One region of the Proteiniborus ethanoligenes genome, then DNA from elsewhere that is predicted to be linked to it. Evidence: riboswitches for the same ligand, from Rfam matches in the RefSeq annotation. Region 1 holds a riboswitch; the other holds the start of a gene.

Region 1 (16,758 bases):
GCCATTCTTCAAGGCATAGTACAATAATTCTATAGATAATATAAGACCATAAGGGGTGAAAAAATGACTGTTAAACTTATAGAAACTCCATTAACAAAGGAAGTTTTAAGAGAACTAAAAGCAGGAGATGTAGTATCTCTTACGGGTACTGTATATACTGGAAGAGATGCGGCACACAAAAGAATGATGGAAGCATTAAATAAAGGAGAAGCTTTACCTTTTGATATAAAAGATTCTATAATATATTATGTAGGCCCAACTCCAGCAAAGCCTGGAAAAGTAATTGGTTCTGCTGGACCTACAACAAGCTACAGAATGGACACTATGACCATACCTTTGCTTGAATTGGGCTTAGGGGGCATGATAGGAAAAGGATTAAGAAGTAAGGAAGTAATAGAAAGCATGAAAAAAAATGAAACTGTATATTTTGCAGCAGTAGGTGGAGCAGGCGCATTGATAGCAAGCTCAGTTAAAGAGTCAGAAGTAATAGCCTATGATGATTTAGGCACAGAAGCCATAAGAAAACTAACAGTAGAAAATATGCCATTAATAGTATGTATAGATATTTATGGTAACAATTTATATGAAAATACAAAATAAACTTGAAGGGAGCTGGGTTAAATGAAGGATTATAATAAGCTTTCGTTAGAAATGCATAGAAATAATAAGGGCAAGGTAAGTATTCAAAGTAAAGTTAAGGTAGAAAATAAAGATGATTTATCCATAGCATATACTCCAGGAGTAGCTCAACCCTGTAAAGAAATAGCTAATGATCAAGAAAAAGTATATGAATACACTTTTAAAAGCAACACTGTTGCTGTAGTAAGTGATGGGACAGCAGTATTAGGCTTAGGAGATATAGGACCCTATGGTGCAATTCCAGTTATGGAAGGAAAATCCATATTATTTAAAGCCTATGCAGATGTAGATGCTTTTCCTATTTGCTTGAAAACAACTGATACTGAAGAAATAATTAGAACAGTAAAATTGCTTGAGCCAGTATTTGGAGGCATCAACCTAGAAGATATAGCAGCACCTAAATGCTTTGAAATAGAAAAAAGACTAGATGAGGAATTAGACATACCAGTATTTCATGATGACCAGCATGGAACAGCTATAGTAGTATTAGCTGGACTTATTAATGGATTAAAATTAGCAGAAAAAGAGTTTAAGGATTTAGAAGTAGTCATAAATGGTTCTGGAGCAGCAGGTATTGCAATAGCTAAGTTATTATTAAGTGTTGGAGTTAAGGATGTAATATTGTGTGATAGAAAAGGAGCCATATCTAAAAATAGACAGGATTTAAACCCAATAAAAAAAGAAATGGCTGAAATAACTAATAAAGCTTCACTAGATGGTGAATTAAAGGATGTAATAGTTGGTAAAAATGTGTTCATAGGAGTGTCGTCAGCAGATTGCTTAACAAAGGAAATGGTAAAAACAATGGGTGAAAAATCCATGATATTTGCAATGGCAAACCCTATACCAGAGATTATGCCAGATGATGCAAAGGAAGCAGGGGCCTTCATAGTAGGCACAGGAAGATCTGACTTTGCTAATCAAATAAATAACGTACTGGCATTCCCAGGCATATTTAGAGGTGCTTTAGACGTAAGAGCTAGTAGAATCACCCAAAACATGAAGATACAAGCAGCCTATGGAATAGCAAATATAGTTAAAGAAGAAGAGCTAAATGTAGATATGATAATACCGAGTCCATTTAACAAGGAAGTTGCAATAGCAGTGGCAGAAGCAGTAAAAAAAGCTGCTATAGATGATGGAGTGGCTAGAGTATAGTTTGAAAGGAGCAAAAGAATGAAACTTATTTCTTGGAATGTTAATGGGCTTAGGGCATGTGTTAAAAAAGGTTTTTTAGAATACTTTAATGAAATAAATGCAGATATGTTTTGTATTCAAGAAACTAAGCTACAGGAAGGCCAAATAGAATTAGATTTAGAAGGATATTACCAGTACTGGAATTATGCAGTAAAAAAAGGCTATTCAGGTACGGCTATATTTACAAAGAAAAAACCCTTATCTGTAAAATATGGAATAGAAATTGAAGAGCATGATCAAGAGGGAAGAGTAATAACCTTAGAATTTGAAGAATTCTTTTTAGTCAATGTATACACTCCAAACTCTCAAAGAGAGCTGGCAAGACTGGATTATAGAATGAATTGGGAGGATGACTTTAGAAGCTATCTTAAAGAACTAGACTCAAAAAAACCTGTAATCTTATGTGGAGATTTAAATGTAGCACATAAAGAAATAGACTTAAAAAACCCTAGTACTAATAGAAAAAATGCAGGCTTTACAGATGAAGAGAGAGAAAAAATGACAGTGCTTTTAGATAATGGCTTTATAGATAGCTTTAGATATTTTTATCCAGACCTAGAGGATGCATATACTTGGTGGTCCTACATGGGACGAGCTAGAGAAAGGAATGTAGGCTGGAGAATTGACTATTTTGTTGTATCTGAAAAGCTAAAGGAAAAGCTAAAGGGTGCAGAAATTCATTCAGAGATAATGGGTAGCGACCATTGTCCAGTATTACTAGAAATAAATTATTGAGAAAAATAGCAAGCAAAGATAAAAACCTTGGTTAGATAAAACGGGCCAAGGTTTTTATGATTTTTCCATAAGGATATGTTGCGCTATTAATCTTACTATTTGTAAAACACGTGATCACCTATACGTGCTACATATGTTTTGTTATTTACAATCCATTTACCTTCTGCTTTATCAGGATTGAAAAAATAAGTTGAATTTCCAACTGGCTTTACACCATTTAGAGAATCTTTAGCTGCTTGTACACTTTCTGCTGATGGAGTATTGTATATAGTTCCATCTGCTACAGGACTAAATTGAGGTATGCCTTTGTAGTATTCAAAGATTACACCTTTTACTGTGTTTGGAAAAGCACTGGAAGCTACTCTATTTAATACAACGCTTCCAACTGCTACTTTTCCCTTATAGGGTTCAGCTCCAGCTTCTGCATGTATTATCCTTGAAAGCCAATATAGGTCATCTGATGAGCTTGAGCTTCTACCTATACTTGTCCCACGAGATACTGAGCTAGATGAACCATATAATAATGATTGAGTCTGCTTACCAGCTATTCCATCAATAGTTATCCTGTTAGCTTTTTGAAATGAAATTACTGCTTTTTCAGTTCTTGGTCCAAAAATACCATCAACATTTCCTGCCCAGAAGCCTTTGTTATTTAAAGCTTGCTGTAGCCTTGAAACCTCAGAACCTCTACTACCAAGTTTTAATGTTACATAAGAGCCTGTATTACTTCCAGCAGCATAGACACTAGTTATGTTCAGTAAGATTAATAATGTTAAAAGAAATAATGAAGTGATAAACCTCTTCTGATGCATTTTCATATGAAAACACCCCTTCTTTTTTGCTTCCGAAGTTAGCTGACGGGTTCGGGACAGAAGGCTCCCTACTATGACATCCATAGATTAACCCCTTAGTTGGTTCCTCCGTACCTAGAAAAACTAGGATTCAGCAAATATGTGTTTTAACATAGTTCATATTATATAAGCCCCAAGATATTATGTCAACCTATGGTGAAAATTACCACGAATACTAAAGTTATAATAAAAATAATATTGTACTTGACATTTAAGGAATTAGATGGTAAATTATATGGTAATATTTGAGAGTGTATCTAGGGTTCCGGCTTTAATTTAAAGTGCTTGGTCCAAGCGATACAGGATGATTATTATCTACACTTCTAGGAGAAAAGCCTGGAGGAGGAGTCTCATTGACTCTTCTTCCGGGCTTTAATTATATAATTTGAGGGGGGTAAATATGAGCATTATACAGGTTAGAGATTTACAAAAGACTTTTCGTGTTAAAACTAAGAAGGCAGGATTGAGAGGTAGTATGAAGGCAGTATTAAATCCTGAATACAGAGAGATTCAAGCTGTCAACAATGTTTCCTTTAATGTTGAAAAGGGAGAAGTATTAGCATTCATTGGACCAAATGGAGCAGGGAAATCTACAACGATAAAAATGCTTACAGGAATTTTATATCCTTCTTCTGGAGAAATCAGTGTTCTTGGACTTAACCCGTCAGTTCAAAGAAAAATGTTAGCCTACAAAATAGGGACGGTATTTGGACAGAAATCGCAGCTATGGTTTCATCTACCACCTATAGACAGCTTTCAGCTTCTAGGTAGAATATATGAAATTTCAAACTCTCAGCTTAAGCAACGAATTATGTATTTGACTGAATTGTTTGAAATAGAAGAGCTTCTTGAAATACCTGTGCGAAAGCTATCATTAGGACAAAGGATTAGATGTGAAATAGCAGCTTCTCTTTTACATAACCCTGAAGTAATATTTCTAGATGAACCAACCATAGGCTTAGATGTTGTAGTTAAGCAAAAAATACGTGAGTTAATTATTAGATTAAATAAAGAAAATAAAACTACTATATTTTTAACCTCTCATGATGCTGGAGATATAGAACGAATTTGTAAGAGAGTACTAATAGTAAACCATGGTGAAATTGTACTAAATGAGTCAGTAAAAAACTTAAAGTATAATTATATGAATCAAAAGATTATAGATATTAAATACAATGAGCCTGTAGAGATATTAAGTGAAAAAATAGACGTAATAAAGCATAGAGGATACGCTGCTAAAGTAAAGGTGGATAGCTCTATTCATGATATTGATACTGTTATAGGCGAATTAATGAAAGTAGGAAAAGTTGCAGATATTACCATATCTGAGCCACCCTTAGAAGAAATAATTTCACATATATACCTGCAAAAGAGCTTAGGTGGTGATAATTTTGAAAAAACTATATAAATATTTATTTATATGCAAAATAAGTTTATCAAATAATCTTGTATATGTAGAAAACTTTATAGCTCGAAATTTTTTCTTAGCCTTTATCATCTATATTATGTTAATGCTTTGGGAAAACATATATGGGCAAAAAGGAGATATTATTGCAGGGCTTAGCTTGAGCCAGATGATATGGTATTTGATAGTTACAGAAATGGTTACTCTATCACGTTCAGATGTATTTAATGAGGTTTCTACAGATGTTAAAAATGGGAATATAGCTTATATGCTGAACAAACCTTATAACTATATACTTTATTGCTTTTCAAATTCTCTAGGAGAAATTGGAGTTAAATTGATTACTAATATAGCTATTGGATTAGTCATAGGTATTCTTTATGTAGGCCCTTTAACAGGATTTAAGCTAATTCATTTACCTTTTGTCATACTTTCATTATTGTTAGGTATTGGGATAAATTTTTTCGTCCATATATCTTTATCCTTAACATCTTTTTGGGTAGAAGAAAACAGTGCTTTTTATTGGATTTATAGTAAGCTAGTATTTACATTGGGTGGTATGCTAATACCCCTAGAAATGTTCCCAGAATGGATAGAAAAAATAGCTAGAAAGCTTCCTTTTGCATATGTAACTTATAGTCCTGCTAGGCTTGCAGTTGATTTTTCTTTTTCTAGCTTTTCCAAAGCATTGTTTTTTCAGCTTGGATACTTATTATTCTTTTTTTTACTTTCTATGTTTATTTACAGAAAGGGGGTTAAGGCATTAAATGTTAACGGAGGTTAAGAAAACCTTAAATCTAATAGCTAAGTATTTTTGCTTCAATCTTTCTGCATCTATGGAGTACAGAACTAGCTTTATTATTCAAACCTTTGGTATGATTATAAATAATGCCTCCTTTATATTTTTCTGGTGGATATTATTCGAAAATGTAGAGAGTATAGGAGGCTATGGCTTTAAGGAAGTTATGATGCTTTGGGCTATATCTTCAGTATCTTATGGAATTAGCTTTGTCCTGTTTGGTAACATAAGGAGAATAACTCACATGATAGTTAATGGGGAGCTTGATCCATACTTATTACAGCCTAAAGATGTTCTTATAAATATTATTTCATCTAGTACTGTTGTTTCTGCATGGGGAGATATATTATACGGTATTATCCTATTCATAGGCATTAATGGAGTAAATTTAGCAGATTTTTTATTGTTTCTATTTTTCTGTACTACAGGTGCTTTGATTTTTTCAAGTGTTTTGATACTTGTAAATTCCTTGACTTTTTATATGGGTAATTCACAAGGAATTAGTGGATTAGTTCTTGAATTTATGATTACATTTAGTATATATCCAGAAGGAATATATAAGGGAGTTGCAAAATATATTATATATACTATTATCCCAGCAGCTTTTATATCCTTAGTACCTGTCAGATTATTACAATATTTTTCTTTTAAATGGTTTTTAGTGCTCTTATTTTTTACAGCAGCTTGGATAATATTCGCATATTGGTTTTTCTATAAAGGCTTAAAGAAATATGAATCAGGAAACTTAATAGTAAATAAGCTTTAAAGGGGGTAACTAATGGCGGAGAATAAAAGGAGTATTGATATTATTAGGATTCTAGCCTTAGCAATAATAATTTTGCTAATGGTGTCACTAGTATTGAACAAGGCTTATAAAGGTAATAAGAAAAAATCAGATATGGAAATAATACTACAAGATAATAGCATATTGAATACTAATGTCATCAATAAAGGTGATAATTATGAAGCTGATGAGGAAAATGTATTACCTGTTTTTATGTATAGTAGCTTAACAGAAGACATTATAGAAAAAATATCTGGATTATCCTACAAAGAGAATTCTCCTGTGGATATAGATGAGCTATCCTACATATGTGTTACATATTGGGGTTTTGATGATATAGAGCATGTAGGAGAATTGATAGTACACAAAAAACTAGCCATGGAGGTTATAGAAATATTTAAAGAGCTTTATGAGGCTAGATTCCCTATTGATAAGATTAGGCTAATTGATGAATATGGTGCAGACGATGATTTGTCAATGTCAGACAACAACTCATCAGCGTTTTGCTCAAGAGAGGTAACAGGTAAAAAAGGAGTGTTTTCAAACCATAGCTATGGTGTGGCCATTGATATAAATCCAGTACAAAACCCTTATATAAAGGATGAGATTATACTTCCCAAAGAAGGAAAGGAATATCTAGATAGAGATAATATAAGGCAAGGCATGATAATAAAAGGGGATGTTTGTTATAATGCCTTTATAACTAGAGGATGGACTTGGGGAGGAGAATGGAGCTCTTTAAAGGATTATCAGCATTTTGAAAAGAGGATAAAAGATGATTAGAGATATAAATTGTGGGTATTAGGTCCTATAAATAGATACTAAAAAGGGGGACCATTTTATGAGTATTAACACTTCTATGACGGGAGAGAAGGCACCAAGCTTTAGCCTTGTATCAGACATGGGAAAAGATATTTTATTATCTGATTTTGTTGGGAAAAAAAATGTGGTGCTTTATTTTTACCCTAGGGACAACACACCAGGCTGCACTACTGAGGCTTCAGAGTTTAAAGAATTACATTCTGAGTTCGAGGAGCTAGACACAATAATACTAGGTATAAGCAAGGACAGTATTAAATCTCATATTAAATTTAGTGAAAAGCTAGAATTGCCTTTTATTTTGCTTAGTGACGAAGATTTAAAAATACACGAGCTATATCATGTGTTAAAGCCTAAAAAGCTTTATGGAAGGGAGTATATAGGTACGGAAAGGTCAACCTTCGTAATCGATAAAGAGGGAATAATTAGAGGCGAATTTAGAAAAGTAAAAGCAAGTGGACATGCAATGAAGGTTCTGGAATTTATAAATAATAATATGTAATTATTATTTAATTTTTAAACTGGCTGTATGAAGTATTCAATACAGCCAGTTTAAATTTTAGTATTAAAGACTATCATTTTATCTATAAATCATTTATAATATCATAGTTAGGGATAGAAATTATTCCTTTAATATTAAGGTTAGGAGTATTGTTAATGGGAAGACAGTTTTTTGATTGGAAAGAGTATGTTTTAGACAACGGACTTAAGATAATTACTATAAAGAAAGACACAGAGCTTTGTTCTATACATTTAGGAGTTGATATAGGTCCTGTTAATGAAGAGGAAAATGAAAAGGGACTATGTCATTTTATTGAGCATATGCTTTTTAAAGGTACTAAATCAAGGACAAACATAGATATAGATCAAGATCTAGAAAATAGAGCAGGTTCATACAATGCTTACACAACCTATACCTCCACAGTATTTTCTATAACAGCTCTTTTTAATGAGCTTGAAGCATCTATGGAGATATTATCTGATATTATTGTTAATTCAACTTTTCCATCAGAGGAAATAGATAAGGAAAGAGGAGTAATACTAGCTGAATTTAGAAATGGCTATGATGATGTAGAGCAATATAGCTTTAGCCAAGTGAATAAAGCAGGCTTTGAAAAAAGTCCTCTAAAATACGATATATTAGGCAAAGAAAGCCTCGTAAAAAGCTTTACCAGGGATGAAATAATAGCTTTTTATAATAGATACTATATCCCCAATAATAGTGCAATAAGTATAGTATCATCATTGGAGCACGAAGAGGTTTTCGAAAAGACAAGGGAGTTTTTTGAAAAGTGGGAAAGTAAAGAACTTAAGAAGAAAGAAATAATAGTTGAAAAAAATCGTAATGTTGAATTAGTTTCATATAAAAAGGAAATAGAGCAAAACACTATTGTATATCTTTACACCTTTTATAATCTAACTAGAGATGAAGAGCTTGCTTTAGACATATTAAACCATAAGCTAGGTGAAAGTCCAAATTCTATCCTTTTTAGAGCATTGAGAGAGGAAAGGGGCATTGCCTATGACATATATTCTGAAATAGATATTACTGATTATATTAAGACATTGTATATATACTCTTCCACATCTGAAGAAGATATATTTGAGGCTAAGAAAACCATAGATTATTGTATAGAAAGCATAGTAAACAAACATGCTTTAATAAATGAGAGCAATATATCTTTAATGAAAAAAGTAATGAAAACAGGTATAGCTTCTATTCTTGAGGACTCTGAGGGCTTAGGCAATTATGTTCTTCATCAAAGACTTATGAATAAAAGAATAGACGCATTTGTTGAAGACTTAGAGGCTTTAAATAATATTAAAGCGGAAGATGTATATGAAGTGGCTAAAAAAGTTTTAATCAATCCTACAATTCATATGCTACTAAGCCAAAAATAAAATTATAATAATAGGACTGCTCATTTTGAGCAGCCCTATATAGTAGAACTTTAGAATTTCAGACTATTACATAAGTATTTATAAGTTTTTTGCTACTAGTTCTGCTATTTGAACTGCATTAGTTGCAGCTCCTTTTCTAACATTATCTGCCACAACCCATAGATTTATTCCATTTTCTACACTGAAGTCTCTCCTAATCCTACCTACATATACCTGGTCTTGACCGTCTACAGTTATTGCCATAGGATATATGTTCTTATCCGTATTATCCTCAACTACGACTCCATTACTCTTATATAAAACCTCATATATCTCTTGCATTTCGAAAGCTCTTTCAAACTGGAGATTTACAGACACACTATGGCAATTCTTAACTGGAACCCTAACCGTAGTAGCTGTTATTTTAAGGCTAGGGTCATTTAGAATTTTTTTTGTTTCTTCAATCATTTTCAACTCCTCTTTAGTATATCCATTATCCATAAATGTATCTATATGTGGAATACAATTGTACGCAATTGGATGAGGATATTTTTTGTTAGCTATACCATTTATTCCATTTTCTAAGTCTGCAATGCCACCTACACCTGAGCCTGAAACAGCTTGATAAGTTGAATAGACAATTCTTTCTATCTTAAAAGCATCATGAAGTGGCTTTAATGGCACAACTACCTGTATTGTCGAGCAGTTTGGATTAGATATTATACCATTGTGCCATTTTATATCCTGTGGATTTACCTCAGGCACTATAAGAGGAACATCCTTATCCATTCTCCAAGCACTACTATTATCTATTACAACTATACCTTTTTCTTTTGCCTTGGGAGCATAGTCTTTACTTATATCTCCTCCTGCGGAAAATAGGGCAATATCTATGTCCCTATCAAAGGAAGCATCATTTAGCTCTTCAACAATATATTCCAAATTATTGAATTGAACTGTTGCACCCTTTGATTTTGCAGAAGCATAAAGATATAAATTGTTAATAGGAAAGCTTCTTTCCTCCAGCATTTTAATAATTGTTCTTCCTACCATTCCTGTGGCACCAACTACTGCAACATTTAGTTTTTTCAAAGTAACACCTCCACTATAAGTAAAATACACCTTCTATCACTATTGAATAGAACTATTATTTATACTATTATACACATAAAGCCCGTGAAAATAAAATGATATATTTAAAATCCATGAATAATAATCATTTGACAAATTTTTAGAATGATTGAAGATTAATAACCTAGACCATAATTTAATATTATCATATGAGCTATTATACTATTTGTGCAAAATATAATATTTTTGTAATTGATTCTTTATTCTAAGGTAAATATGATAAAATTAAAGCAAAAGGTTTATGGCATATTGTTTGAAAGGAATGATAATATGAAGTTTTATGAGAAAGATAAAATTATAGAATTATTGAAAAGAGAAATAGTTCCTGCTCTTGGGTGCACTGAGCCTATTGCAGTTGCATTAGCTTCAGCAAAGGCAAAGGAGATATTAAATGCTTTTCCTGATACGATTGAAATACTAGTAAGTGGAAATATTTTAAAAAATGGAATGGGAGTAGGTATTCCAGGAACAGACATGACAGGACTTAGTATAGCAGCAGCTTTAGGTGCTATAGGAGGTAGATCAGAGGAAGGTTTAGAGGTACTAAAATATATATCAGAGAAAGACATAAAATTAGCAAAAGAATTTGTTAAGTCTGAAAAAGTATCAGTAAGCTTAAAGAGTAAATGTGAAAAGCTATATATTGAATGTATCTGTAGAAAAGATGATGAGTACTCAAAGGTAATTATTAGAAGAGAACATTCTAACATTGAGTACATAGAGCATAATGGGGATATAGTCTGCAACAATACTGAAAAATTAGATAATCTTATACAGAAAAAAGATAATGAAGTAGAATTAAGCATAGAAAAAATATATGATTTTGCAACAAGTGTAGATGTATCAGAAGTAAAATTTATTTTAGAAGGTATGAGGCTTAATAAAGCAATAGCCGAAGAGGGCTTATCAAAAGAATATGGTCTACAGGTAGGTAAAAAAATAATTGAAAATATCCATAAAGGCATTTTATCTAATGATATCATGACTCATGCTATGGCATTGACTGCAGCAGCATCAGATGCAAGAATGGCAGGATGCATGATGCCTGTTATGAGCAACTCTGGTAGTGGAAACCAAGGTATAACAGTTATGCTACCTGTTGTAGCAGTGGGAGAGAGATTAAATGTAAGTGAAGAGAAGCTTATTAGGGCTCTAGTCATAAGTAATCTAGTTGCAATCCATATTAAACATCATCTAGGCAAGCTTTCTGCCTTATGTGGCTGTGTAATTGCTGCAGGTGGTGCAAGCAGTGGAATCACATATATATTAGGTGGAGATGTACAAAATATTTCCTATGCAATAAAAAACATGGTTGGTAATATTTCAGGCATGATATGTGATGGAGCTAAGATAGGATGTGCTCTTAAGGTATCCACCGGTGCAAGTGCTGCTGTACAATCTGCATTATTAGCTATTGATGGCATAGAAGTTTCTCATATGGAGGGTATTATAGACAGGGATATCGAAAATACTATTATAAACTTAGCCAATATTGGTGTAGAGGGAATGGGTGAAACAGACAAGTTAATTCTTGATATTATGTTAAATAAGAGTTAATATATAGATTAAATATTATAAGAATAATATATATTAATTTAAGGGACGTTCTTAGTAGATATGTCCCTTCATAATAGGAGGTTATCAAATGGAGCTGCTAAAGAAAAAAATATTAGATGAAGCGGGAGTAGAAGAGGGACATATTTTAAAAGTCGATAGCTTTTTAAATCATCAGCTAGACATAGCTTTTTTAAATGAGGTAGGAAAAGAATTTAAAAGATTATTTAATGACAACAATATCACTAAAATACTTACTCTTGAAACCTCAGGCATTGCTATAGCAAGCATAGCCGCTCAATACTTCAATGTACCTGTAGTATTTGCAAAAAAAATAGAAACTAAAAACCTAGATAAAGAAACATATGATAGTGATGTATATTCTTATACAAAGGGTAGAACATACAAGATAAGAGTTTCAAAAAAATATATCCTCCCAGAAGACCGTATACTAATAATAGATGATTTTCTAGCCAATGCCCAAGCTGCATTGGGTCTAATGGATATTATAAATAAAGCAGGGGCAAAGCTAGAAGGAATAGGTATAGTAATTGAAAAAGGATTTCAAGATGGGGGAGAGCTTTTAAGAAAAAAAGGTGTTAACCTACAATCACTAGTTATAATAGATTCATTAGAGGAAAATAATATTAAATTTAGATAAGCTAAAAAGAGAATTGGTAGCTAGTTGCTTTATTTATCTAATAAGTAGTATAATATTTTTGGGGAAACATCAAGTATACCATCCTATAATCTTGACCTTAAGCTGTATTAATGATTGAATAATTTAACTGATTTTAAGATATGCTTTTATTTAGCTGTAATAATATAGGATAAAGGCAGGGGGGATTATATGATTTTATATTGGGAGAAAATATTAATACCATATGAACAAGCTGTAGAAGAGCTGAAGGTAAAGTTTAAGGCAATAAGAAATGAGTATAGGAGACTTGATGAATATTCGCCTATTGAATTTGTAACAGGAAGAGTTAAGGCTATATCTAGCATTATTGACAAGGCTAGACTTAGAGATGTTCCACTGGATAGAATTGAAGAGGAAATTGAGGATATAGCAGGTATCCGTATTATGTGTCAGCTTGTAGATGATATTGAAAAAGTGGTTCAGCTTATAAGAGACAGGGACGGCAAGGATATAAAAATAGTTGAGGAAAGAGACTATATAACTAATATTAAGGAAAGCGGATATAGAAGTTATCACATAATAATTAAATACAAGGTTCATACTGTATTTGGAGAAAAGGAAATATTAGCTGAAATACAGATAAGAACACTTGCTATGAATTTCTGGGCTACTATTGAACATTCTCTTAACTACAAATTCTCAAAAAATATTCCAAAGGATATAAAAGAACGTCTTAAAAATGCAGCAGAGGCAGCTTTTCTCTTAGATAAGGAAATGTCTGAAATCAGGGATGATATTGTAGATGCTCAAGAACTTTTTCAGATGAAATCTTCTTTAATCGTAGATATACTAAGAAAAATACAAAATCTATATTTTACAGGAAGAATTAAGGAATTTGAAGGAGTGCAAGAAAGATTTTTAATATTACAGGAAATAGGAGATGTAAATGAGCTTAAAAAATTTAGTAGAGAATTAGATAATATGATATTATAAAATTCTTTTCATTTAGCTTGGTTAATGTTTTGTCATAAGGGTAATAATAATTAACAAAGCATTAATAACCAAGGAGGTATTAGAATGGATAGAATAGAAAAGAACTTTAAGTATTTTTTAGAAAAATACGGACACATATACGAAGCATATGAAACTTATGGGCAAAAATTACATAATGATGGAGGGCCACTTGATGAGAAATCTCGCTGGTTAATAAAGGTGGCAATATCTGCAGCATGCAAGCATCATTATTCTGTAAGAACTCACATTAGAAAAGCATTAAAATGTGGATGTACAAGAGAGGAAATAGAGCATTCTCTTATGCTAGTAGCACCTACAGCTGGATTTCCTGCCTTTATGGAAGCACTAATGTGCTTAAGAGAAGAACTTGATGAGGATGCGTTATAAAATTTACTATAAACAAAAACGGCTATTTTTTATCTTAGCCGTTTTTCTGTTTCTGTTATTACATTCAATGCAAACTCTTTAGCTAAATCATGAATATTTTCAACCTTATTTATATGGCCTGCATCATTTGCAGTAGCCATTAGACTAAAATAAGGTGGAAGCCTAAAGGTTTTATTTATATTTAAAGCGCCTATTAACTGCTTTGCTACAGAATCACTGCCTGAGTTTCCTGATACTATAATACTAAAAAAGCTTTTATTATAAAATTTTGTTTTTCTGAAAAGAGCAGTTAAACGATTGACTACTGCTGAAAGATTTGCTGAAATAGCATCATTATAATTAGGACAAAGCCAAATCAAAACATCGGAATCAAGTATTGCAGGATATACTTCCTCCACCATAATTCCACCGTAAAAGCAGCTAGTCTGTTGTCCATAATGCTTACATATTTTATAGGGACATCCTATGCAATCTTGTACAGTTCCATTTTCTATATGTATCTCATTAACAGTATGACTTCCTAAATGCTTCTTTACCATATCCCATAGCATTAGGGTATTAGAAGTATGCTCACTACTTGCATGCAGCACTAATATCTTAGGGTTTTCAACAGCTGAGAGATGAGGGTCTTTAAGTCTCATGCTTAAGTCTCTACAGCTATCTAAACAGACATCAATCAGTGGTTTTTTAGATACCTTTTGCATAGTTAAGAAATTACTTAAAGAACCAGTTGCTTCTACTAAGGGCCTTCCTAGGAAAGAAAGACCAAGCTCATTAGTTAAAAATATAATATCTCTTGCAACTGTTTTAGTATACAGTTCAGTATTACTATGCATAAGGATTCCACCTATGGAGCTATATAAGGCCTGTTTTCCTCTTCTGAATATTTCTGTAAGAATCCTATATAATCCTAAGTTAATACCTGCATCGTTAAGCTCAACAGCAAAAATTATTCTCTTGTTTTGTAGATTAGGAAGGTTTTTTTCATCCCTAATAAATATTGGGTTCCAGCCTTCTATAATCTCATCAATCATTTGAGATAATACATCTGAGGTCTTTTCAGGTATTATTAGGTATAGATCCATCATATAATATCAGCCAGCCTTTCAAAGGTTTCCTCTAATTTTCTTTCTAGCTCAACTGGGAGATTTAATCTTTCAAGCTCTGTTCCAGAAGGGGTTAATCTGTTTTTAGCACCCATATAAGCTCCACCAATATAGGTAGCACTGTAGTGCCAGTTACCTTTTATGGTTGCTATTATTGAAAGAGCACCAGAGGATAGGGCAGGGGCTATAAAAGGCTTATATCCAACAGCTCTAACTTCTAGATTAGCTCCCAAGGTTTTCTCAGTTAGATATTCAGATAGCTTTTCATCATAATTTTCAATACTATTAGCTATTATTAAGCCCTGACCATGTGGACCAAAGGCTCGTCCTTCAGCATCATATGATGCTGTAAGTGGATTTTTAGAAGCATAATAGGCAGCTCGTCCATTCATTACTCCAAGCCCATAGCCTCTTATTTGCTCTGGAGCAAGTCCATTATAGTCTACTATGCCTTGAGAGTCCTTATTGCTTTCTATAAGGGCAACTTTACACAGTAAATCAACAGGGTCTGACACTACAGCAAATATTCCTTTAAAGCCTTTTTCTCTTGCCATATGGGCGTATTCACTTATGATTTTAGAGTTGCTTTCAAACTGATAAAGCCTAACATCCTTTACATCTTCTCCAACCTGAGGTACATTTTTTGAAGCACAAAATACAAACATATGACAATTGAACAGCTCCTCCTTAGGTATGGCCTTGACTAAGGGATATTCCTCTTCGTTAAAGGCATCTAGTATTTGGTTTGCTTCTAGCTCCCATCTAGTAGTAGACTCCTTAGACCTTGAGTATATACCTATCTGGGATATACAGCTACTTCCTAAAAGCCTAAGTCCCGTTAATAGAATTCCTCCTACATCACCAAGTCCTACTAGGTTTATTTTCCACTTTGCTGGGTGAGAGTAGTCTAAAAGGCTTCTCCAGCTATAGTTTGTATTAATTCCCATGACCTTATTAGAGTAGATTTTCTTAAGAATCCAATCATTAATTTCATAGTCCAATTTTTCAGGTGTTTTTAGCAAGCTTAAGTCTTCATTTTTTAAATATAACAATGAAGGGTCTGAAACAGAGAAGCTCCTTCTAGATGCTTTTAACTCTAGCTCTGTAAGAAAATAGAGGATTCCTTCTGAATTTATAGCTTCTCTTTCTTGTATTTCATAAAGCTCATTATACTTTCTAAAAGAAAACAATGTTTTTTCATTTACCTTATAAAAATACACATGCATCCCTCCAATATTTTTGAACAGAATTATAGTTGTAGCTAATCTAATACTTGTTTTCTAACCAACAACTAACAACATCCTTTATCCTTCCTAATCGTTCTAAATCATTTTGCAAATATTCAGAAGGCTTAAGATTAAGGTCATACTCTATATTTTTGCCTAAATCAGGGCATCTAGGGTAGGTAAATACTTCGCCTAGATGTTTAAGAGTAAAGTTTCTTTCATTAGAAATAAGATATTCTCTTTCTATAGCATTTAATACATCTATAGAATTTAATATACATATTTCTGACAAGTTAATAATAGCATCGCCCCTTGTATTTTTCATAAATGTAGGAGACATATAAGGCATAATAAAATTAATAGATGGCATCATATATCTTTGAGGCGAATCTCCCCTCCATACTGTATCTCCTCCAATAAAAGGATACATTGCACTTTCATTAAACCATACTCTCAAATTAGGTATGAAATAAGCAAAATCAACCTTTCTTCCTTGCATATCCATTAATTCCTTTCCTCTTCCAGAAAGAATACCAACTATTATCCCTTCTACATTTATTTTTTCCTTTTCTAAATAGGGACTTATTGCT
Region 2 (16,758 bases), on a different contig from region 1:
TCTTTTTGGTTAAGCTCATTGTGCTTACCTAGATAATAAAGTGCAATCCACTGTACTCTTGTTATTCCTACCGTTAAAAGTCTTTCATTAAACTCATTGGCAAGTTTTTTACCTGCTCTATTTGTAATAAATCCTACACAAGCATCTAAATCAAACAAATTATGCACTCCTTTAACAATTTATATAGATAATTTATACTATCATGAAGAATAGTATAGTTTTTCTAGAATACTTAATCCTTTTTATATTATCTCTTAAAAAATTATTTCCGTCAATTTCAACATGTTCCTTTCTTTATAAAAAGCTACAGGATTTAACCTTGCATAAAAACCTCTTCGATATAATGCTCAAAATCCCATTAATCAGAAGAGGTTTTAAAATTATGCTTAAATAAGGTTCCTGTTATTTATTCTTTTTTTGAAAACTACAACGTTTTATTAATTTTAATCTTGCTCCCTAAGCCATTTTACAAATACGTCTACAATCTGGGAATCAAACTGTATATCTTTATTCCTAAGCATTTCTTGTATGGCTTCTTCCTTTGTTAAGGGCACTGTACGATAAGGTCTAACACTTGTCATAGCATCATATGCATCTGCTATACACACTATTTTGGACAACAAATCAATTTCCTCTCCTTTAAGTCCTTCAGGATAACCGCACCCATCAATTCTCTCGTGATGCTCTAATACTATCTTTCTACTTTTTTCTAAAAAGTCTAAATTAGATAATATTTCATAGCCCATTTGAGGATGCTTTTTCATAATATCATAATCTTTCTCTGTGAACTTACCTTCTTTATTTAATATGTGTTCTGGTATACCAATTTTCCCAATATCATGTAAAATACTTCCTTGTCTTAGATGATTTTTATCGTAATCACCTAGATCTAGACTTTCTGCTATAGCAAGGGAATAGTGCATAACCCTTTCACAATGACCACCTGTATAAAAATCCTTAGTCTCTACTGCGTTTGCCAATGCTCTTACAGTTTCGAAATAATTTTTCTTGTTTTCTTTCAACAATTCTTCAAGCTCTTCATTCATTGCTGTGGTTTCTTCGTATAATGCAGTTGTTTCCTCATATAATGCAGTAATTTCTTCTTTTTGTCCAAGGATCTCTTTGTTTTTTTCTTCTAGTTTTTTCTCGTATCTATATCTTTCATCTAATAAGGTCTGAATGTTTTCCGCCATTTTATTGAAATTGCGACTTAGAATTTTAAATTCATCATTTGAATGGACTTCTGTGCGGATATTAAAGTTGCCTTCCGAAACTTCTTTTGTTGCAGCTGTAAACTTTTCAACAGGCTTTGAAATATATCCAGCAAGGAAAAAACCTAAAATAAGTGCTAAGACTCCAGCCAATGTACTTATTAACGTCATCATATATTTGCTGTCCTTTAAATGCTTCTGAAGCAATGAATCATTGAATATTATTTCTATAACATTTACATCGTTAATTCCTTTTGAATTCATTATTTCATATGGTACATACCAATATGTAGTTTTTGTCCCATTGTATTTATCATTTACCTCAACTATCTCTAAGGTTTCAATTGCCTGATTATAGTATTCTCTGTTTTTTTCATCTATTATTGCAATGTCTTTATCATTGTTTTTCTTATAGCTTATACCCTCATTATCATATAATGTTATACTATCTACAAATTCGTATGCTTCAATAATCTTGTTTTCAAAGCTATCAAAACCTATCCCCTCTAATGCATCATCATATCTATCCATCAAAAAACCTATTTCAAATATGTATTTCCCATCTGGAGAAGGTAAATAGCAATATTTTCTTGCTTCTGCCTTAATTGCAGATAGGTCAATTCTCTCTGAAACAAAAATTCCATTTTTCCTTATATTATCAAGCTCTTTAACAAAATTTAAGGATACTTTATTAAAATCTAAGCCTAAGTCAGTTTCATCTGTAGAAGCTACAATTATATTGTTTGAATCAATTATATATAAATCAGCACCTTCCTTGTCTGCTAGAAATTCATATAAATCAAAATCTATACTATTTTTTTCATGGTATTTTTCTAGAACTTTATTGAGTATATCTTCTGCATCTTCTGCTAAATAATCTTCTAAAAGTAAGTACATATGGTCTGCATCATTTACACTACTTACTACTCTATCTTTTACAAGGCTCTTATTATGTTCAAAATCATGCTCTAATGCAGTTTTCATATGAAGGTACTGTGAAACTCCTAAAATTAAAGAAGCTGTAAGCACTACAAAAAACATCAGTAAACTCAATTTATATCTAAACGAAAAAATTTTATGCAAAATTTCCCCTCCTTTGTCGATTTTTCGTATGTTATGTTAATTATTCTGCAATATTTTTATTTTTCCTGCATAATTACACATTTTTGTTCTAGCCTTTAAATTTAGGTCTTAAATATCATAAATAATTTAAATGTAAATAATAAAAATAGGATAATAATATGCTTATAGTGGTATATATTTAAGAAGGACGGTGATAAAGTTGAAAAGCTTTGAAAATTACACTATTAAAGGGTTAACGTTAAAAAACAGAATTGTTATGCCCCCTATGTGCATGTACTCTACAGATGACTCAGGTCTTGCAAGAGATTGGCATACTACTCATTATGCATCTAGAGCTATAGGTGGAGTTGGATTTGTTATAGTAGAAGCCACTGCTGTTGTACCTAATGGTAGGATAAGCAGTAAGGATTTAGGTATTTGGGAAGATAGACAAGTGCCTGGTCTTAAGAAAATAGTTGATAGCTGTAAGGAGCATGGAGCAGCTGTTGGTATCCAATTAGCACATGCGGGAAGAAAATGCTCTGCTGAAGGAGAAACAACCGTAGCTCCAACTTCCTATAAGTTTAGTGAAGCATATAAAGTACCAAAGGAATTAACTAAAGAAGAAATCAAGGACATAGTAAAAAGCTTTGCAGATGCTGCCCTCAGAGCAAATGAAGCAGGCTTTGATGTGATTGAAATACACGGTGCTCATGGCTATTTAATTCATGAATTTCTATCTCCTCTATCTAACAAAAGATTAGATGAATATGGCGGGAGCTTAGAAAATAGGACAAGGTTTTTACAGGAAATAATCTCAGCGATTAAAAATGTATGGCCTGAAGAAAAGCCTATATTGCTTAGAGTTTCCGCTGATGATTATATTGAAGGTGGGCTTAATATCGAAGAGATGGTTAAAATTGTTAATATAGTAAAAAATCATATAGATATGGTACATGTGAGTTCAGGCGGTTTAGAAAGTGTAAGCATCAAAACTTATCCTGGGTATCAGATAAAATTTTCTGAAACTATAAGGAAGGAATGTGGTATACCAACTATTGCAGTAGGTTTGATAAAAGAATATGATCATGTGGAGGAAATACTCAATAATGAAAGAGCTGATTTAGTTGCCCTTGGAAGAGAGCTATTGAGAAACCCTTATTGGACTTTACTTAATGCTTATGAGAGAGGATATGATATTGAGTATCCAAAACAGTATGAAAGAGGATTTTAAAAGACTAGCCTTAGGCTAGTCTTTATTCTTCATTTGTTAGATCCTTTGCTTCTTCAACTATTAAATTGATTGCAGCATATAATTGCTGCACGCTACTATTAATATTTTTTATGGCTTCTGCTTGATTTTTTGTTATTAAGCTAATCTCACTAATTATATCACTTTGCTCATTTGATGATTCCTTAATACCCTTTAGGATTTCTTCTATTTTTTGAATTGATTCAGAACTATTTAGTGCAAGCTTTCTTATTTCCTGTGCCACTACACCAAAGCCCCTGCCTTCTTGTCCTACTCTCGCCGCTTCTATAGCAGCGTTTAGGCCTAACAGGTTAGTTTGATTTGCAATGTTTTGTATAAACTTTAATATTCCATCAGTTTCTTCAATATGTACATTAGATTCGTTTGATTTTATGGACAGCTTATTAGATACTTCAAAAAGCTTCTCTGACCCATCATCAATTAGCTGGGAAGACTGAGTAAGCTCCTCCAAACCACTTGATAATTCTTCAGCTAAGGATAATAGTTTTTCCTGCTTGTCAATTGAAATCACAAAGGAGACAGCACCTGTTATTTTATTGTTCTCTTTAACTGGTATTCCACAAGCTACATAAGGAAAACCTGCAACTTCTGCTGGAACCTTTTTGATAATTCTTTTTCCTGTTTTTAAACAATCATTTACAACGCTGCCTTCTAAAATAGCATCTCCTGCATTAACAAGTTGTGGAACTTGTTTTCCCCTTACAAAAGACAAGTACTTTTCTGTGTCTGTTACTGTAACAGCCATATCATCTAGAGTTAAGCTATTTATATATGGGGCTACATTTACAAAAGATTCAAGTAAACTAGTCAAAACATACACCTTCTCTCTATTTTTTTATAATATATTAAAAGCTTCTATAGCCACATTAAAATAAATTAAGAAAACCTTCCAATTCGTCATAACAAAATTATATCAAAATAAATAAGAAAATGCATTATTAATGTGCTTTTTGTTTTATAATAAGCTTAATAATTATATATTTCCTTATTTATTTTGTTATCTTAGGGTAATAGAACTATAATAGGATTGAAAGGAGAGATTTTTTATGAGTACTACAAAATTAAATGGAAAATTAAAAGGTAATATGGCTTTTGAAATGAATATCAATGGTCATAATCTTGTGATTGACGCATCCGAAGAGATAGGTGGGAATAACCTAGGTCCAAGACCTAAGCCTCTTCTGCTAGCAGGATTAATCGGCTGTACTGGCATCGATGTAATGTCTATTCTAAAAAAAATGAGGGTTGAAATAGAAGATTTAGATATTGAAGTATCAGCTGAGAATACAGAAGAACATCCAAAGGTTTACAAGGATATTCATTTAATATTTAAATTCAAAGGTGAAAATCTTCCAATAGATAAACTAGAAAGAGCTGTAGAACTATCTCAAGAAAAATATTGTGGTGTTACTGCCATGCTAAAGGAAGCCACATCAGTTACTTATGAAATTATTTTAGTAGAATAGATTTTAAACAAATATAAGCCGATGAGTATCTTAGTTTTCATATACTCAATCGGCTTATATTTATTTTCTAAAGAGTTTATTATTTTTAAAAATGGTCTCTACTCTTTCTTTTTCTGGTATGATTCTAGCATTATCTTCATCGTAAGCATATAAAGCACCGCTTACCATTCTAGTCTTTAGTTCTCCCCTTGCTACATTACTGTTTTTCAATTGAGGGGCATCTAGTATACCTAATTTTACTGCTTCTACTAATGTATCAGGATCTATTAGTGGATCTTCTTTGTCTGGACTAAGGGATTTTATACTTTCTATAATGATTTTAGCATCTTCTATCAGTTCATTTTTCCTTCTCTGAACATTTTCATCTTTCTTAATATCAATTGAGCCTAGGAATTCATTTTTGATTATTCCTCTAACTATTTTACATGATTCTATAACATCCTCTGCTTCTGCCGCATGGTGGGCCTCACAGAAACCAACCACATGATATATATGGGGCTTAATTGCCATAGCTAAATATGCTGAAGCAGCTAGCTGACCCTTTGCTTGATATAAATCAGCAGGAAAGCTTGCCAAGCCCGCTCTAGCTTGACGATAGACGCTAAATTTTTCATCTACTAAGCTCTCTATTAGCTCTATTTTTGCCAGCATTTTTCCTAAGTCGTTTTCCCCAGATATATTGGCTGGTACATTAAACATAAATTGTGCTATATAATCTTTAACCCCCATTTTCTTAGCATTATAAGCCACTATATATGCAACAGCTACTCCTATAGCATCATGAGCATCTCTAAGACTCCAATGATGAGGATCATTTACTTCTACAGGAATATTTCTTTCACCATGCCAAGCCATCACTTGTTGATTTTCTATGATAGCTTCTTTTAATGCTCTAGGTCCTCTTTTATCTAATTCCGAATACCAGAATAGCGGAACCGCACACCAAGCATTATTAATAGTATCTTGTAGTACCTGAGCAAATCTTGTTATGTTTTTAGTTCCACTGTAAGATCTTAGGAGTGGGTAGTTTCCCCTTTGAGCCGCATTATATAAGGCACGCAAATCCTCTTCTGCTCTAACAGGAACTCCTCCTGCTCCACTTAAGCTATCATCCATGTTTTCTTGGTCAAAGAAATATTCTTGTGCATTTTGATCTGGTGCAATAGATATTACATCTAGTACTTTAGCTTCTGCAATCTTCTCTATTGCCTCTAATGTTTTTTCCATAGATGTAAGACCTAGATGATGCCTTATTACAGGATAAGGATATTTAAATTTAATTCTTTCTATAAGACTACTTGGATATATTTCCTCTTCTAAGTTTTCCTGACCTTTAAGATAAGCTATTACATCATCTATATCTTCATCTCCATAGAAGATTTTATTGAATATATTATATTTTTCTGCTACTAAGGCAGTAGGCTCTGTGCCTCCAAATAGCCAAAGCATGTTTTGCAGGTTTTCATTTCTATTTATTTGCTCCTTTAATTCCTGGAGTATTTTGTTTAATGGCTCTGGTGAAAGCCTATATGAAAGCCCTACAATATCTGGCCTTTTATTCTCTATTACATCTATTAATTCTTCAATGCTTAATCCTATGCCGATAAATTCGGTTTTATAATTTTCTTTCTGAGCTAAGCTTAGAAAATTCATAGTACCAGCCACATGAACACAATTGCCAAGTGTTAATCCTATAATTTTCTTCATTATACTACTTCCTCCAATCTTCTCTTAACTATTGTTCCCCCTCTTGCTAACATATGCATTTCCGTAATAGACAATCCATCTAATCCCAGTCTATCTGCAGTCCTTCCTTCTTTTCTAAAGTCTCTATTAGTCATAAATTGAGCTATATTTATTATTGAGGTTATGGCAGGTGTTTTCATGCCTAAGCTGTGAGCCATAGACTCCATAGGTACCAGTCCATATGGAACATCCTCATAAATATATCTAATCTGTAGCCCCTGTGGCGCTTGTAAGCCTTTGTAGCCTGAATTGTTCTGGACGGCTTCATATATATTATCTCCTTTTGACCCATAAGTTTCTTTAAGCCACTCAGCTGCAGATAAAGTCTCTACTTGTAATATTCTTCCTAGCTCCATTCTTTCTCTATCTATTTTCTCTAAAAAGTTTCCTATGGAGGGCGTTATACCTTCTGTATAATATTCGAAAGGTGCACATCTTTCGATATGTCCACTGTTAAGAAGCGTAGGTGCAGGATGGAATATAGCACCATAATTATTGATACTAGTTTCTAAAACATCTTTTGCTGGGATAAATTGAGGATATGCTTCGTTAATAAGCTCTAACACATAATTAGTTTTTGTAGCAGGTATTGCAGCTAATGTAACTTCTCTCTTTGATTTAAATATGTGTGCACTATTATATGATGTGGCTCTTGATGCATATATAAAGGTTTGAGCTTCTGCTACTATTATATTATTTTTATTTCTTTCCCTTAATAGGGTTTCATATACCTCTAGTGCCCCTCCAGTCCTGCCAGGATTTAATATTATTATTTGGTCGTTTTTTATATAGGGAGCCATTTCTTTAGCAATATTATAATGTCCTATTGCAGGTATGGTTACCATTATTATGTCAACATCATCTATGGCCTCCTCCATACTATTCGTCACCTTGTTCAATACTCCATATCCATTCTCTTCTCCAGTAAGGTAAATAACAGGATCTTTCATTAATGGAATAAGCTTTTCTAAGGTTCTGTTATACAGATTTACCTTATATCCAAGCATAGCAAGGTATCCTGCCATAGCAATTCCCCCATTGCCGGCACCAATGACACAATAAGTGAGTTTTTTTGTCAATACAATCACCCTTTCCAAATAGTATTTACTCTGTATATTATGTAAACAAGAATTTGGGGGTCAAAAAAGACCATGGGATTCCATAGTCTTAATATCGATTAAATATTAATCCCCCTTTGTACGCTTACGAGGTTAGCTGTCGGGTTAGGGCTAAAGGGTAGCCCCTCCTAAATGGATTCACCCCTAAAAATCGGTTCCCCCGCTTCCGCAAAGAACTCAGCGATATTATATTCTTATATTTTAGAGTAGAGTTTTTCTAGCTAATTATACCACAGGCTTTTTATATTTGCAAGAGGTATTTTGTGCTATTTGACCCTTTTAAATAGGTTAAGCTTATTTATTATTATGATAGTTTCAATAACTAAATTCCTATTTTGTCAAGCTCTTGTAAATTATATTGTTTTATTATCCTCATTAATTTTATAGGATATTGTGAATCAGTAGCATAGCCTGCTCTCCTTAATGCCCAAGCCCCCAAGGTGCTGTCATGCATTACTTCTCTAAAAGGTTCGTACCTACTAGCTTTTAGTAGTAAATTTTTATGGTCAGACCAGCTTTCGTCTATGTTGTTGTAGGCTCTAAATTCTGCATCAACTCGAAATGCTTTACCATTGTACTCTTCCCATGTGTTTGAAATTACAGAGCCTACAGTTCCCTTTCCTTTTATTCCGAAAAGATTATAGGAAAGATTGCCTTTATACTTGTCTACTGGAACGCTTTGACCCCAGCCTGTTTCAAGAATAGCCTGAGCTGTTTGTAGAGCTGCTGACATACCTGTTTTCTCCCAGGAACCCTTAGCAAGGTCAGATGCTAGTCCTAGAAATTTATCTTTTTCTATTATAGGTGATGATGAATAGGTCTTGCCTAAATATACTGTAACTGGAACCTCTTCACTTAAAATTTTTGTACCTGAATTATATATTCCTTCTGCTTGAAGCTTCCAGCTTCCCTCTTGACCCTGAATAGGTGTATAAGTGTACTCAACTAATGGTGATTGTCCAGAAGCTAAAGCCTTTCTAGCTCCTGTTTTAGCATTAATGATAATATAATTCACACTATCCAAGCTTACATTGCTAATAGTATTAAGTTTTACAGAGGTTGTAAGAACTTGTTTGGGTCCTACACCATCTAAGAACAGCTTAGGAGCTCCTGATAAATTAACGCTTACTTTACTACTTTCATGCGTTATCCCTCTAGTATCCTTAACTCTGACTAAAAGCTCCTTGTTCCCTGAGTATTCTGGACCTGGGAACCATTTGTAGCTTCCATAGCCCATTTTAGCGAGGGTTTCTTCCTTTCCAGTCTTCGGATCTCTTAGGACATATTCTGTTTCACTAACATGGAAATTTCTTGAGGTGGAAAGAGTAACTGGTTTGTCAATTGTTCTACCTGATGAAACTCCTGATAATGCCAGCTTGCGAGACATCTGAACTTTAGCACTAATACTTTGACTTTCATAGGCCTTGCCATTTTCATCATATGCTATTGCTTTAAAGGAATAGTTCCCGTTATCCTCTAGCATTGGAGTCCAGTTATACAGTCCTTGAGGATCTGCTTCTGAGGACATCACTACCTTATTATTATCCTGATTGATAATTTCATATTTTACATAGGATGGAACAAAATTAGTATCTGCGCCTATGGATACTGTTCCGTTTATAGCTTGCCCTTGTGATAAGCCTGTTAAGGAGACTTTAGGGTTAACATCCATCTGCACATATGTTGCATTTCCAGCTATAAATTCTCCCTTGTCATTATAAATAGCAGCTACTAATACTTTTTCTCCCTTATGCTCCAAGTTAGGTAACCAGTTATATTTTGAAGTTAATCCATTTCCTCTAGCAACAACTACACCTTTAGCATTAGCTGGGTCTAGCAAAAGATATTTTATTTCAGTACCATTTTTTATTCCTTCTTTAGGTAGTGATATTTGAAGCTCTGTTTTCCCTGTTATAGCTTGTCCTGGGTTTAGGGACAATATCCTTACATCAAAAAAAGATATAACCTCTGCATTTTTACTAGAATCCACATATACAGTTCTACTTTCTTGGTTCCAGTCAATTCCAATGCCTAAGGCATTACTAATTAAACGTAAAGGCACATAAGTACGTTCGTTTATTATAGTCGGTGGAACATCACATAAGTCATATACCTTTTCATCTTTTTGGTATAGAACTAGATGGCTGTCAATTCTTAAAAGAACAGAGTTTTTCCCTTTCTCCACCAGCACAGTTCTATCTTCATTATTCCAGGTTACTTTTGCACCTAGCTGCTCAGCTACGAATCTTATTGGAACAAGGGTCCTATCGTTTTGAATTATAGGCTGAGCTATAGATGTAATATCTTGCCCATCTACTATTAATTTTATTTGACTTAAGGCTAAAGCTTTTGGACTAAATAATTGAGTAAGTACACACAAACATATTAATATAGCTAGTTTACTGGGTCTCATAAATTTAATCTTCTTCATTATGTACTCTCCCTTCTTTTGTTGTTTCTATCTATTATTTTTCCTTCAAAAATATATTAATATGGAATTCTCCTATTGGAGTTACTAAGGGAAGAAGTAAAGCTTTTTCATTCCCCATAGAAAAGGCCTTATATTCTCCTACAAAAACCTGTGGTGGAACTATATCACATATATAGTTATTAGCTGCTAAAAGCGTCATAGCATTCCCACTAATAATATTAGCTACTTCCCCTAAGGCAGATGAAACAAAGCTGTCTATCTTGTCCATTTCTATACCAGACATTATCTTAACCATTTCTAATGTCATATCCTTTGGAAATCCAAATATTATTGTTCCCTTTAAATCTCCCGTTACTCCAAGTACAACATTTGCATCCTTGCTGCATATCATGTCTTCTATAGCTTGTAACTTTCCTCTTTCCACATTTACATCAAGCATCAATTGTAATACGTCTGCTGTAGCTTTATAAAATGAGTTAACATATTCTGCCTTCATTATATTTCTCCTCCCTTGCCCTTGACGTATTCTCCAATTTCCTGGTCCATTTTCCCCACATGCATAATCAGCCATGTCATGAGCTTAGCACTAAATTCTTTTACTGTTTCTTCAGTAAAGCCTTCACTTTCAAAAAGCTTAACATAGTTATTTATTTCTTCTTTGAATTTAGCATGTATTTCTTTATGCTTCTCAATATTTGGATATTGTATTTTTTCCTGATAAGCTTCTTCTGCATCAAAATGAACAACTACATAATCCTGCATAAATACCATAGTTTCTTTTACCTTATCTAGCTTTTCATCCCAAGTTATATTGTTTTGAACAGTTCGGATAAATTCAGATAATCGCTTGAAAAGCTCCTGATGCTGTTCATCAATAAGCTCTACTCCTATTTTATACCTTTCTTTCCACATAAATTATACCTCCCTTTCTATTTGTTAGATTGACTTTTCCTTAATAAAGTTCCATTCTATTGGTAACAAATTTTACATATATTATATTATAGCATAATAGCTTTTCCAATAAAAAACAGATATTTCTATAGTTATTACGAATAATTAACCCTCTTACTGATATAAGAGGGTTAATTATTCGTTAAATTTTATCATCTGAATTTGAATTGACTAGAACTAATAATGCTTTATTACTTCTCTAATATACTTTTGTTCTTATTAATATAATCTACTATAGCCTTTTTTAAAGCAATAGGCCCTAGTAATGAGCAATGTTCCTTTTCTGAGGGTAATCCTCCTAATGCATTTATTACATCTTCATTAGAAATAGCATAGGCAGCCATTAGAGGTTTCCCCTTTGCTAGCTCTGTTGTCATACTGCTGGTTGAAATCGCACCTACACAGCCATGAACCATAAACTTAATATCTTTTATAAAATAATCTTTAACTGAAATAGTTATTTCAATATAATCTCCACATTCTGGATCTCCTGCTATACCTACACCATCAGGATTTTCAATCTTTCCTACATTTCTAGGATTCATAAAGTGATCTATTGTTTCTTGGGAATACTGATTATGTTCCATATCTTGCATATACTCTCCTTTTCAAAAGTTTCAAACGTTATTGATACTATTTAATTTTACTATAAAATTTAAGATTAATCTATGGGTAGCCCGTTTCTCTATGGAAAGAAATAATTCTTTTCTAGCTCCTATAGAAAAACATAAAAATCTGATGGCTATTATTTAATATACAGTAGCCATCAGACTAGTGAGTTTTCCTGGTAATTTTATTTCTAGAGCTAAAACTCTATCATGAAAATATTAATTATTCTCCACATTCACCATGGTGTTCATGCTCATTACATATTGAACCTGTAGATTTTAGTCTTCCTTGTAAAAATGCTTCTACTACTTCCTTTGCATTTCCCATTACTCCTGTAATCACTTGAATTCCTTTTTCATTGAATATTTGTACTGCACCTGCACCCATTCCTCCGGAAATAATAACATTGACACCTAAATCATTTAAAAAATTAGGTAAAAATCCCGGTTTATGACCTGGATTAGATATGGCCTTTACTTCAAGAATTTTGCCATTTTCTACATTAAAAATATTAAATGCTTCACAGTGGCCAAAATGTCCTGTAACCATTTCTCCTTCGCTTGCTACTGCAATTTTCAATTTAATACCCCCATTCTTATTTTTCTAATACTTCTGCTATAGTGTCAAGCCAATTAAAATCAAAAAACTCAATCATGCCTTTATCGCAAGCCTGTGCAATTTCAGGTTCTATAGGCAGCTTTGCCAGAACTTCTATATTGTGCTTTTCTCCTATTGCTCCAATATTGCTTTCACCAAATACATTTATTTTCTTATCACAATCTGGACATTTAATATAGGACATATTTTCAACTAGACCTATGACGGGTATATTCATCATCTCTGCCATTTTTACTGCCTTAGCTACAATCATAGAAACTAGCTCTTGGGGGGATGTCACAACAATAATTCCATCAACAGGTATAGATTGAAATACTGTTAAAGGAACATCGCCTGTTCCTGGTGGCATATCGATAAACATGTAATCGATATCCTTCCATATAACATCCTTCCAAAATTGTTTAACTGTCCCTGCAATTATGGGCCCTCTCCAAACTACTGGATCTGTGTCACTTTCTAAGAGTAAATTAAGGGACATAATATCTATCCCAGTTTTACTCTTAACAGGTAATAAGCCTAGTTCATTTCCTACAGCTTTTTTATCTATTCCAAATGCTTTAGGTATAGACGGACCTGTAATATCTGCATCTAAAATAGCAGTATTGTAACCTCTTTTATTCATTGTTACTGCAAGCATGGATGTTACTAGTGATTTTCCAACGCCACCTTTACCACTAACAATACCTATTACTTTTTTAATGCTACTGAGCTCATGTGGTTTTTCGAGAAAATTATTTATTGGTGATGTTCTTTCATTACATTCTTCGCTGCAAGCTCCACAATTGTTATCGCAACTTTTGCTCATCTTTAAATCTCCTTTAGCTCTAATTTTTTCAGAATTATTTTATGATTTATTAGTTATATTTTTATATTAATTAAATAATATATCCATAGTCTTCTTAAAAACGGTCTTTGTAGCACGTCCTGAAGCACAATCATTATCTACAATGCTTTTTCCTTCATTAATTGCTTTTACTGCATGTGAATCGAAGGGTATTTCACCTGCAAAGTCTAATCCTTGTTTCTCACAATAGTCCTTTATTTTTTCTGTATTCTCCATATTAGTATCAGATTTATTTATACAAATTGCAATTTTAGTTTGAAATCTTTCTGCCGTTTTAATAATTCTCTTCATATCGCTAATTCCTGAAATAGAAGGCTCTGCAACTATCAAAACCATGTCTACACCACTTAAGGATGCTATTACAGGACACCCAATGCCTGGTGAGCCATCAATTATTGCAAGCTCTACATCTGTAGCTACTGAGTGCATCTGTTTTTTCACTTCTGTTACCAGCAGTCCTGAATTTCCACTTCCCATATTTAGTTGAGCCGTTGAAAAAACAGTTTCATTTTTATATAGCATCAACTCTCCAGATATGGCCGGTTCAAGAGTTATGGCTTTTTGAGGACATATAGCCTCACACACTCCGCAGCCTTCACATGCATAATAATTAATCCTATATTCTTTATCCTTATCTACAGCATGGAAACGACAATTTTCCTTGCACAAGCCACACTGGATACATAGGTCAGGGTTGATTTGTGCTTTTGGTAAGCCATAATAATCTCTTCTGGAAGGTTCAGATGTTTGAGCCATTATCAGGTGTAAATTTGGAGCATCTACATCACAGTCTGAAAAAGCCTTTGCATTTGCAAGCTTAATAAAAGCACTTCCTATAGTGGTTTTCCCTGTTCCACCTTTTCCGCTAAGGATTAACAGTTGTTTCATTCTGAACCTCCTCAGTTATAGTTTGAAGTAATCGGGAGAATATATTCATATACTTTTCACTTTCCCTGGCTGCAATAATAGCATTTGAGTTCAAGACTCCTAGCTCAATATCAAAAGGAATCCTTTCTAATATTCTTATTCCTTTCTCTATACAAAAAGTCTCTGCAGGATTTTCTCCATCTAAGCATTTATTAAGCACTACCCCATGAGGCTTATTAAATAATTTTACTAGCCTATATACCATATTAAGATTGTGAACACCAAACAAAGTAGGCTCTGCCACTAATATACAATAATCTGCATCCTTTATACTTTCCATAACACTGCAGGCACTTCCAGGTGGACAATCTATGACAGTTAGATTGTTGGATTCTAGCTTATAATTCAAAAGCTCGTCAATAATAGGAATACCTGTTGCTTCACCTGTATTTAATATACCAGTAAGCACAGTTACATTTGCTGATGTACCTTTCTGAATCTTTCCTATGAATTTTTCCTTTTCTGATAGTGCTTTTTGAGGACAAAACAGAACACAGCCCCCACAGGAATGGCATATATTGTCAAACACTATAAGCTTATGATTTATATAGGCCAAAGCATTGAACTTACAAAACTCCACACATTTTCGGCATCCATTACAAAGCTTTTTATCTGCAAAAGGAATTTTTACTGATACCCTATTAGAAGCTACTTCTTGTGGTTTAAAAAAAAGATAACCATTAGGCTCCTCCACATCACAGTCAATATAAGTTGATGATTTGGCAGCTGAGGCTAAATTTACAGATAAAAAGGTTTTGCCTGTGCCTCCTTTGCCACTTAAAACAGCTATCTTTATCCCTCTATTTTTCATGACCATGAAATCCTGGGTGAATATGGTCAAGTAAAGATAGCTGACCTAAATTAAAAGCATTGACATTATCTTCAACGGATTCGTTTATAGTCTTATATATTTTAACATTTGCTTCCCTTAAAACTTCTGCAGCATTCTCACCACATCGTGGAGTAAATAGCACGTCTATATTTTTGTCTATTATTATTTGAACAGCTTTTATTCCTGCTCCACCTTGACTATCTGCTGCAGTATTATCTAAGAACACTCTTTCATTTGTTTCTGTATCAGTTATCATAAAGTAAGGCGCACGACCAAAGGATTGAAATATGGTTGCCTGTGCTGATTTGTCACTTACTGGAATTGCTATTTTCAAATTAAATCCTCCTCTAATTAAATATTCTTTAATTTTCTTCCTCAATAAATCCTCTACCAAATCTGAACCTGTGACAATTGTTGCCTCCACAAGTTTTCCCAACACCGTTACAAAGCTTATAATCTCCACCTTCTATTCTAAGTCCCTTCCCTTCTACTAGGGATTCTGCTAATTTTTTTCGAGCATCACTATAAATACGCTGTACTGTTGTCCGTGCAATATGCATTTGGTCAGCACACTCCTCTTGAGTCAACCCTTCAAAGTCTATTAGTCTAATAGTCTCATACTCATCAACAGTCATATCTATAAAGTGATTTTGACTTAAGGGAATATTTAGTGGTCCAAAACGATTGTTTTCTGGTAAACAGCATACTTTTCTCCACTTTCTAGGTCTTGCCATATTCTTCTCCTTTTCTGCATAATAATAAAGTAAAATTTTCCTGTTCCTTATAAGAATAGCATGGGCGCCCTATATCTATACTATTCTTACAGACTTTCGATTTGCTTGTTTATGTTCTCAAGCCTGCTTTGAAGAACTTCTTTTTGCTTAGTTAAAAACTCTTGTTCAGTCATGACTGCTGGTTCTCCATTAAAAAAACTGCTAAATCCAACTCCACATCTATAACCAAAACCACGACTAAATCTACGTCCTATTCTTCCATCATATCTTCCATTAGCACCTATACAAAAACCTAAGCTCCTTCCACTCATTGGACCACACCCTATTGGACCAGTTCCATCTCTTCTTGGCATTTTCATACCTCCCTTCAGTTATTGACATATGCCCTTTTCAATTTCTATTATATTTTATATTGGGCATATGTCAATAACTTTTTTTCTATTTTTATAATAATTTTCTAAGGCTTTATCACTTTACATTTAACCCTGTATACCTTAAACCCTTGCTTTAAGCCGATTATTTAGGTGTTTTTTTTGCAAAAAAAGTAGCCCTGCTCTCCTATGGTAGGAAGACAAGGCTATAGATAATTGAAGTAGGTTTTGATTATTTATACTAATTGTTTAGTTCTATATATTTTAATCTAATAATTTTTTTGCTTTACTTCATCCATAAATTCAGACTTACTTTTTCAAAATATTATATATTAATTGAGCCATTTCCCCTCGAGTAGATGTTGACTTAGGCTCAAGTCTTCCATTGCTTCCTGATATAATTCCTCCTTCAACAAGAGCTTTCATAGCTTCCTTCGCCCAGCTCTCTATAAGATTTACATCAAAGAAATCCTCTATTCTCTTGCCTGTAGCTTCTGTAGGCAATTCTTCCATAGTCTTAAGCGTGTTGTATAACAACGCAAACATTTCTTGACGTGTAATTTCC

Evidence for each region. A riboswitch is a leader RNA that binds a small molecule or an ion and turns the genes downstream of it on or off. The one in region 1 is predicted to bind cyclic di-AMP.
Region 2: it holds a riboswitch for cyclic di-AMP, as region 1 does, so the genes downstream of both, BLV37_RS01575 (NAD/NADP-dependent octopine/nopaline dehydrogenase family protein) here and BLV37_RS02505 (cell wall hydrolase) in region 1, are expected to answer to the same signal.

The regions. Positions count from the first base shown of each region.
Region 1 is NZ_FNQE01000003.1:97,354-114,111, reverse strand. Features, by position in the region: gene BLV37_RS02525 (fumarate hydratase) at 1-35, shown strand, start outside; gene BLV37_RS02520 (Fe-S-containing hydro-lyase) at 64-600, shown strand; gene BLV37_RS02515 (NAD(P)-dependent malic enzyme) at 622-1,797, shown strand; gene BLV37_RS02510 (exodeoxyribonuclease III) at 1,816-2,571, shown strand; gene BLV37_RS02505 (cell wall hydrolase) at 2,667-3,389, opposite strand; cyclic di-AMP (ydaO/yuaA leader) riboswitch at 3,396-3,529, opposite strand; gene BLV37_RS02500 (ABC transporter ATP-binding protein) at 3,823-4,830, shown strand; gene BLV37_RS02495 (ABC transporter permease) at 4,814-5,611, shown strand; gene BLV37_RS02490 (ABC transporter permease) at 5,595-6,392, shown strand; gene BLV37_RS02485 (M15 family metallopeptidase) at 6,405-7,193, shown strand; gene BLV37_RS02480 (peroxiredoxin) at 7,252-7,731, shown strand; gene BLV37_RS02475 (M16 family metallopeptidase) at 7,887-9,131, shown strand; gene BLV37_RS02470 (aspartate-semialdehyde dehydrogenase) at 9,210-10,202, opposite strand; gene BLV37_RS02465 (L-cysteine desulfidase family protein) at 10,512-11,798, shown strand; gene BLV37_RS02460 (xanthine phosphoribosyltransferase) at 11,887-12,456, shown strand; gene yjbM (GTP diphosphokinase) at 12,646-13,428, shown strand; gene BLV37_RS02450 (carboxymuconolactone decarboxylase family protein) at 13,513-13,836, shown strand; gene BLV37_RS02445 (flavodoxin family protein) at 13,866-14,924, opposite strand; gene BLV37_RS02440 (Rossmann-fold NAD(P)-binding domain-containing protein) at 14,921-16,177, opposite strand; gene BLV37_RS02435 (cytidyltransferase) at 16,209-16,758, opposite strand, start outside.
Region 2 is NZ_FNQE01000002.1:97,665-114,422, reverse strand. Features, by position in the region: gene BLV37_RS01605 (MarR family winged helix-turn-helix transcriptional regulator) at 1-158, opposite strand, end outside; gene BLV37_RS01600 (HD domain-containing phosphohydrolase) at 444-2,294, opposite strand; gene namA (NADPH dehydrogenase NamA) at 2,494-3,507, shown strand; gene BLV37_RS01590 (methyl-accepting chemotaxis protein) at 3,530-4,357, opposite strand; gene BLV37_RS01585 (OsmC family protein) at 4,593-5,012, shown strand; gene BLV37_RS01580 (methionine synthase) at 5,073-6,719, opposite strand; gene BLV37_RS01575 (NAD/NADP-dependent octopine/nopaline dehydrogenase family protein) at 6,719-7,846, opposite strand; cyclic di-AMP (ydaO/yuaA leader) riboswitch at 7,944-8,069, opposite strand; gene BLV37_RS01570 (stalk domain-containing protein) at 8,199-10,307, opposite strand; gene BLV37_RS01565 (chemotaxis protein CheX) at 10,342-10,803, opposite strand; gene BLV37_RS01560 (bacteriohemerythrin) at 10,803-11,219, opposite strand; gene BLV37_RS01555 (iron-sulfur cluster assembly scaffold protein) at 11,450-11,845, opposite strand; gene BLV37_RS01550 (NifB/NifX family molybdenum-iron cluster-binding protein) at 12,090-12,416, opposite strand; gene BLV37_RS01545 (Mrp/NBP35 family ATP-binding protein) at 12,463-13,290, opposite strand; gene BLV37_RS01540 (ATP-binding protein) at 13,357-14,217, opposite strand; gene BLV37_RS01535 (nucleotide-binding protein) at 14,195-15,052, opposite strand; gene BLV37_RS01530 (NifB/NifX family molybdenum-iron cluster-binding protein) at 15,057-15,422, opposite strand; gene BLV37_RS01525 (DUF134 domain-containing protein) at 15,451-15,822, opposite strand; gene BLV37_RS01520 (DUF5320 domain-containing protein) at 15,909-16,175, opposite strand; gene BLV37_RS01515 (S-layer homology domain-containing protein) at 16,503-16,758, opposite strand, start outside.